DNA from 2 places in the Streptomyces sp. NPDC046876 genome. Region 1 is predicted to be linked to the other one. Evidence: riboswitches for the same ligand, from Rfam matches in the RefSeq annotation. Region 1 holds a riboswitch; the other holds the start of a gene.
What was found. A riboswitch is a leader RNA that binds a small molecule or an ion and turns the genes downstream of it on or off. The one in region 1 is predicted to bind thiamine pyrophosphate.
Positions count from the first base shown of each region.

Region 2: another riboswitch for thiamine pyrophosphate. It lies ahead of ABZ924_RS08110 (CorA family divalent cation transporter); the one in region 1 lies ahead of thiC (phosphomethylpyrimidine synthase ThiC).

Region 1 is NZ_JBEYXK010000004.1:92,436-95,766, reverse strand. It holds gene ABZ924_RS04130 (SsgA family sporulation/cell division regulator) at 1-13, shown strand, start outside; gene ABZ924_RS04125 (YibE/F family protein) at 20-1,477, opposite strand; TPP riboswitch at 1,517-1,662, shown strand; gene thiC (phosphomethylpyrimidine synthase ThiC) at 1,657-3,331, shown strand, end outside.
Region 2 is NZ_JBEYXK010000009.1:21,645-24,975, reverse strand. It holds gene ABZ924_RS08115 (molybdopterin-dependent oxidoreductase) at 1-1,085, opposite strand, end outside; TPP riboswitch at 1,255-1,428, shown strand; gene ABZ924_RS08110 (CorA family divalent cation transporter) at 1,619-2,656, shown strand; gene ABZ924_RS08105 (hypothetical protein) at 2,735-3,172, shown strand; gene ABZ924_RS08100 (O-acetyl-ADP-ribose deacetylase) at 3,306-3,331, opposite strand, start outside.

The DNA of each region.
Region 1 (3,331 bases):
GAACGCGGGCTGATCAGGGTCAGCGCTTGCGCCGCCGTCGGCCCCGCCCGCCGCGCGCCGGACCGGCCGTGGTCGCTCCGGCCGGGGTCCCGGGCCGGTCGGCGGACACCACCAGCGCGGCCAGCACCGTCGTCACCGGCACGGAGGCCACGAGTCCGATCGAGCCCACGAGGGTCCGGACGATCTCCTCCGCGACCAGCTCGCTGTTGGCCACCGAACCCATGCTGCTGTTCGCGATCGAGAACAGCAGTAGCAAGGGCAGTGCCGCGCCGGCGTAGGCCAACACCAGTGTGTTGACGACCGAGGCGATGTGGTCGCGGCCGATGCGGATGGCCGCCCGGTACAGGGCCCGCGGCCCCATCGTCGGGTCCGCCTGGTGCAGTTCCCAGACCGCCGAGGTCTGGGTGACCGTCACGTCGTCGAGCACACCGAGCGATCCGATGATGACGCCCGCGAGCAGCAGGCCGCTCATGTCGATGCCCGGGTAGAGCCCGTGGATCAGCCCCGTGTTGTCGTCGGTGTTGCCGCTGAGGAACGCCCAGTCGATGAACAGCGAGCCCAGCAGCCCGATCAGCAGCAGCGAGACGAGCGTACCGAGCACCGCGACGGAGGTGCGGGCGGTCAGCCCGTGGCACATGTAGAGCGCGATCAGCATGATGGCGCTCGCCCCGATGACCGCGACGACCAGGGGGTTCGAGCCCTGCAGGATCGCCGGCAGGATGAACAGGGTCAGCACGACGAAGCTGACGGCCAGGGCGATCAGCGCGAACATGCCGCGCATCCGTCCGACGACGACCACCGCCACCGCGAACAGGCCGGCGAGCAGCGCCAGCGGCAGCTTGCGGTTCACGTCGATCACGGAGTACTGCAGGTCCCGGGGTGCGTCCGGTGCGTACGCGACGACGACCTCCTGGCCGTCGGCCAACTGCCGCGGGGCGCCCGGCTGGACGATCTCGAAGAAGGTGCGGCCCTTGTCCGGTCCGGTGCCGACCTCGATCGTCGCCTTCTTGCACTCGCCCGTCTGCGAGGCCACCGCCTCGCGGCCCTCCGGGGTCGCGGTGCTGCCGGTGGGCGGCACCTGAGAGGCGTTCACCGATTTGCAGTCGACATTTTCGAGGGCGACGACCTTGCCCTGCTGGGTCTGGCGGTCGAACCCCACGCCGGAGCGCTCGTGGGACGGGGCGCCGCCCGGCCAGAGCACCGCCATGCCGATGAAGACGGCGGCGGCGAAGGGGATCAGCACGGCCGCGATGACCTTGCGCAGGTGCATCGAGACGGGTGCCGCCGGTCCGTGGCCGTGGCTGTGGCCGTGCGCATGTCCGTGGCCGTGCCCGTGTCCGTTCCCGTTCACATGCCCGGGCGCGGGCACGTGATCATGGCCGTCGGCACGACCGTGGTCAGTGGGCTCGGAGGGATTGAACGGAGGCTGCGGCGAGGACGTCACCGGCAGATCATCGCAAGAGATGAGGGGGCCCACTGTTCAGCACGCCACAGATGACGCTAGCGTGGGGGCACCTTTGCACAACGCGGGAGCTCGGAGCACCGGGCTGAGAGGACGCTGATCACCGTACGCGCGCACGGCACGCGTGGGGGAAGAGGCTGCGTCGACCGCCGAACCTGTTACCGGGTAATGCCGGCGTAGGGAGATCAGGTCTCATGACCATTCAGGACGCACGCACGCCTGCCGTCGGCCAGGACGCCGAGGGCGAGACCGAGCGCCAGCCGGGCTGGCACAAGGGCTACGTGGCGGGCTCCCGCCCCGACATCCGGGTGCCGGTTCGCCAGGTCCACCTCACCAACGGCAAGGACGTCACGCTCTACGACACGTCCGGGCCGTACACCGACCCGCAGATCGAGACCGACGTGCGCCGCGGCCTGCCGCCGCTGCGCGAGAACTGGATCATCGGCCGCGGCGACACCGAGGAGTACGCGGGCCGCCCGGTGCGCCCCGAGGATGACGGCATCAAGCACACCTCGCCGCGCGGTGGCCTCAAGAACCTCGACGCGGTCTTCCCGGGCCGCCCGCGCCTGCCGCGCCGCGGCCGTGACGGCCAGGCCGTCACGCAGCTCGCGTACGCCCGCCGCGGTGAGATCACCCCGGAGATGGAGTACGTCGCGATCCGCGAGAACGTCTCCCCCGAGGTCGTCCGCGAGGAGATCGCCGCAGGCCGCGCGGTGCTGCCGGCCAATGTGAACCACCCGGAGATCGAGCCGATGATCATCGGCAAGAAGTTCCTGGTGAAGGTCAACGCCAACATCGGCAACTCCGCCGTGACCTCCTCCATCGAGGAGGAGGTGGAGAAGATGACCTGGGCCACCCGCTGGGGCGCCGACACGGTCATGGACCTCTCCACCGGCCGCAACATCCACACCACCCGCGAGTGGGTGCTGCGCAACTCCCCCGTGCCCATCGGCACCGTGCCGCTCTACCAGGCGCTGGAGAAGGTCGACGGCAAGGCCGAGGAGCTGACCTGGGAGATCTACAAGGACACGGTCATCGAGCAGGCCGAGCAGGGCGTCGACTACATGACGGTCCACGCCGGTGTGCTGCTGCCGTACGTGCCGCTGACCGCCCGCCGCAAGACGGGCATCGTCTCGCGCGGCGGCTCGATCATGGCCGCCTGGTGCCTGGCGCACCACAAGGAGAACTTCCTCTACACGAACTTCGAGGAGCTCTGCGAGATCCTCGCGACGTACGACGTGACGTACTCGCTGGGTGACGGCCTGCGCCCCGGCTCGATCGCGGACGCCAACGACGCGGCGCAGTTCGCGGAGCTGAAGACGCTGGGCGAGCTGAACACGATCGCCAAGCGGCACAACGTCCAGACGATGATCGAGGGCCCGGGCCACGTCCCGATGCACAAGATCAAGGAGAACATCGACCTCCAGCAGGAGATCTGCGAGGAGGCCCCGTTCTACACGCTGGGCCCGCTCACCACCGACGTCGCCCCGGCTTACGACCACATCACCTCCGGCATCGGCGCCGCGATGATCGCCTGGTGGGGCACCGCGATGCTCTGCTACGTGACCCCCAAGGAGCACCTGGGCCTGCCCAACCGCGACGACGTGAAGACCGGCGTCATCACGTACAAGATCGCGGCCCACGCGGCGGACCTGGCCAAGGGCCACCCGGGCGCCCAGGAGTGGGACGACGCCCTGTCGGACGCGCGGTTCGAGTTCCGCTGGGAGGACCAGTTCAACCTGGCCCTCGACCCGGACACGGCCCGCGAGTTCCACGACGAGACGCTTCCGGCCGAGCCGGCGAAGACCGCGCACTTCTGCTCCATGTGCGGTCCGAAGTTCTGCTCGATGAAGATCTCCCAGGACATCC
Region 2 (3,331 bases), on a different contig from region 1:
ACGACGACCTCCACCGAGGCCACCGGATTGCACCCGTACCCGTGGGCGTTCCACGGCGCACGGGGCGGCTGGGTGTGCCCGGCCTCGTCGGTGGCGCGGGCCAGCAGCCGGTACCGCCCGGGCCGCAGGGGCGCCGTCCACGGATGGGTCCACTCCTGCCAGCCGTACGGCCCGAGCGCCGGCTCGAGCCGGGCCTCCTCCCACGAGGGGGCACCGCCGGCGCCCTCGCCCTCGACCCGTACCTCGACGCGGTGGACCGCCACGCCGCCGCCCGACCAGGCCCACCCCCGTACGAGGGTCTCCGCGCCGCACCGCAGCACCGAGCCGGGCGCCGGCGCGGTGACGAGGGACTTGACCCGGACCGTGGTCACGGGCCCGTCGGGGGTGCCGCGGGAGGCGGTGTAGAGGTACTCCTCCGTCTGGAAGGGGCCGGTGAAGGGCTCCGTGACGGCCCGGGCCCCGACGAGCCACTTCACGTCGGCGACCGCGTACCGGCCGGGGACCACGAGGCGGACGGGCGCCCCGTGCTCGGGCGCCAGCGGCTCCCCGTTCATGTGCGTGGCGAGGAGGGTGTCCGGGTGCAGGGCCGCGGCGAGCGGGAGGCTGCGCTCGAAGGCGGTGCGGCGGCCGTGCACCGTACCCGAGTCGGCCCCGCAGAAGACGACCTCCACGGCGGCCGCGTCGATCCGGGCCCGGTCGGCGACGGAGCGGAACGGCACCCCGGCGAAGTGCGCGCACCCGACCGCGCCCTGGCCCCAGGGCAGGCCCGTGGGGCGGGGCCGCATCAGGCTGCGGCCGTTGCCCGCGCATTCCAGGACGACGTCGAGCTCCCGGTACGGCATCGCGCACAGCTCCGCGTAGCCCAGGTCGAGGGGCGCGGCCACGGCTCCGCCGATCCGCATGCGCCAGCGGCCGGGATCCGCGTCCGGGATGCCGAAGTGGTCGCGTACGAAGAAGGCCTCCACGGGAGTGACGGGCTCGGCCAGCGCCGCCCAGGGCGTCTGGGCGTTGTACGGGTCGGCGGTGACCGGCTCGGGCGCCCAGGCGGTGGCGCCGGACCCGCGCGTGAGGGGCGCTGCGGCCACGACGGACACCTCCCGTCGAATCCTGTCGGACCGGCCGACAGGGCGTGCAGTGGAGGGGAGTGCTGCTGCCAGTCTAGGTCCCGGGAACCCCGGAGAAGACAAAAGCAAACAAACAGAACTTTTCCTCTATTCCTCCCGGGGATGTGGGACTACTCTGTTGGTAGGCCTACGAGGCGAGCGAGGGAGTTCGACCGGAGTAGCCGATTTCGGCGGAAGGTGTTCACGTCCGCTGGGACCGACGTCGACGGTCGGGCTGAGAGGCCTGAAGGTCGGGAAGACCCGAAGGCGACCTCCATCACCTGATCCGGACCATGCCGGCGCAGGGAGCCCGCTTCGTAGGTCGTTTTCGTGCCCCCGGCCCCCCGCCCTCCGGGCCGGCCGCGAGCGCCGCGGCGCAGCCCGCGGGTGCACCTCACGGCCCCCTCCCCGCGGCGCCCGCGCCCATCACCCACCATGGCTGTATGCCATCCGTACGGCACATCTGCATCCGTACGGCATCTGGAGCCCGTGGGCCGGACGCGAGGAGGAACACCATGATCGTGGACTGCGCGCACTACCGCGACGGGCGCCGCCAGCAGGAGGGCCCGATGTCGCTGGACCGGGCGGCCGCATGCTGCGAGCAGGGCGGATTCGTCTGGCTGGGCCTCTTCGAACCCCGCTCGGAGGAGATGGACAGGGTCCGCGAGAGCTTCGGCCTGCACGAACTCGCCGTCGAGGACGCCCGGACCTTCCACCTGCGGCCGAAGGCCGAGCAGTACGAGGACGGGACCGAGCTGATCATCCTGCGCACCGCGCGCTACGACGACGAGCGCGAGGAGATCGACACCGGCGAGATCAGCGTCTTCCTCTCCGAACACTTCGTGATCACCGTGCGCCAGGGCATCGCCAGCGAGCTGCACGGGGCCCGCAGCCGGCTCGAACGGCGTCCCGAACTGCTGCGCACCGGCAGCGCCTCGACCCTGTGGGCCATCCTCGACCAGGTCGTCGACAGCTATGCGCCGGTCGTCGCAGAACTCGACCGCGACATCGAGCAGATCGAGGCCACGGTGTTCTCCGGCGCGGTCGCCCCGACCGAGCGCATCTACTTCCTGCGGCGCGAGGCCACCGACTTCTACCGCGCCGTGCACCCGCTGCTCGCGGTGCTCTCCCGCCTGCTCAAGCCGGGCAGGTCGCCGGCCGAGCTGCTGCCGTACTTCCACAACGTGCACGACCACCTGCTGCTGGTGAACGAGGAGGTGGCCGCCCAGCGCGACCTGCTGGCCACCGTCCTCGAAGCGAACATCGCGGTGATCTCCGTCGAACAGAACAAGATCAACCTGCGGCAGAGCGCCACGATGGAGCAGCTCACGATCCTCGCGACCGTCTTCCTGCCGCTGTCCTTCGTGGTCGGCTTCTTCGGCCAGAACTTCTCCTGGCTGGTCGGGCGGATCAGCGGCTTCCCCGCCTTCCTCACCCTCACCGTCCTCGGACTGCTCGTGCCCTGCCTGGCCCTCTACGTCTGGCTCCGCCGCCGGCGCCGCCCCACACCCCTCCCGAGCCTCCCACCCCACCTCCGCGACGAACACCGGTAGCCTTCGGGGGCAACCTGTACGGCTTCCGACTGAGCCGGCACACCAGTTCCTTTCAGAACGTGAGTCTGGACAGTACTGATGGAAACCGCCCCCTCTCCCGCCGTGCTCCCCGACGCCGTGAGGGTGCGGCGCCTCTCGCCCGGCACGGTGTGCGCAGCACTGCTCGTCCCGGTCCTGGCTGTACTCGGCGTCGTCACTTCCCGGTACGTCCAGGTCATCCACCAGGACTGGGTCGACGAGCAGCAGCGGGCATGCCGACTCATGGCCCGCCCGCCGGGCGAGTACGTCACTGCTTGGGCGGGTCCGGCCCTCGGTGTGGCGGCAGTACTCCTCTGCGTACTGCTCGCCCGACGGATCCGTCGGCGCCACGGCCTCCGGATCCGGGAGACCCGGCCGGGGCTCGCCGCCTACGTCGTCGTGTGGTTCAACGTGCCGGCGATCCTTCTGGAACTGTTCACGCTGTGGGCCGCGTTCACCCCCGACGGGTCCGGGTCGGTCCTGGGTGACTGCGGGTAAGCGACACGGCGAACCGCTCGGCGGACACCGGCACCGGCACCGCGGCCGCGGGCTCCGGCGAGCGTCGGGCACGTGCACGCAGGCGGCCCGCTCGCGGCTGCCCGCATCGCAACGGGGAATCCCCCGCCGTCGGCTACGGGGAGGGGAGCCGGGCGGCGA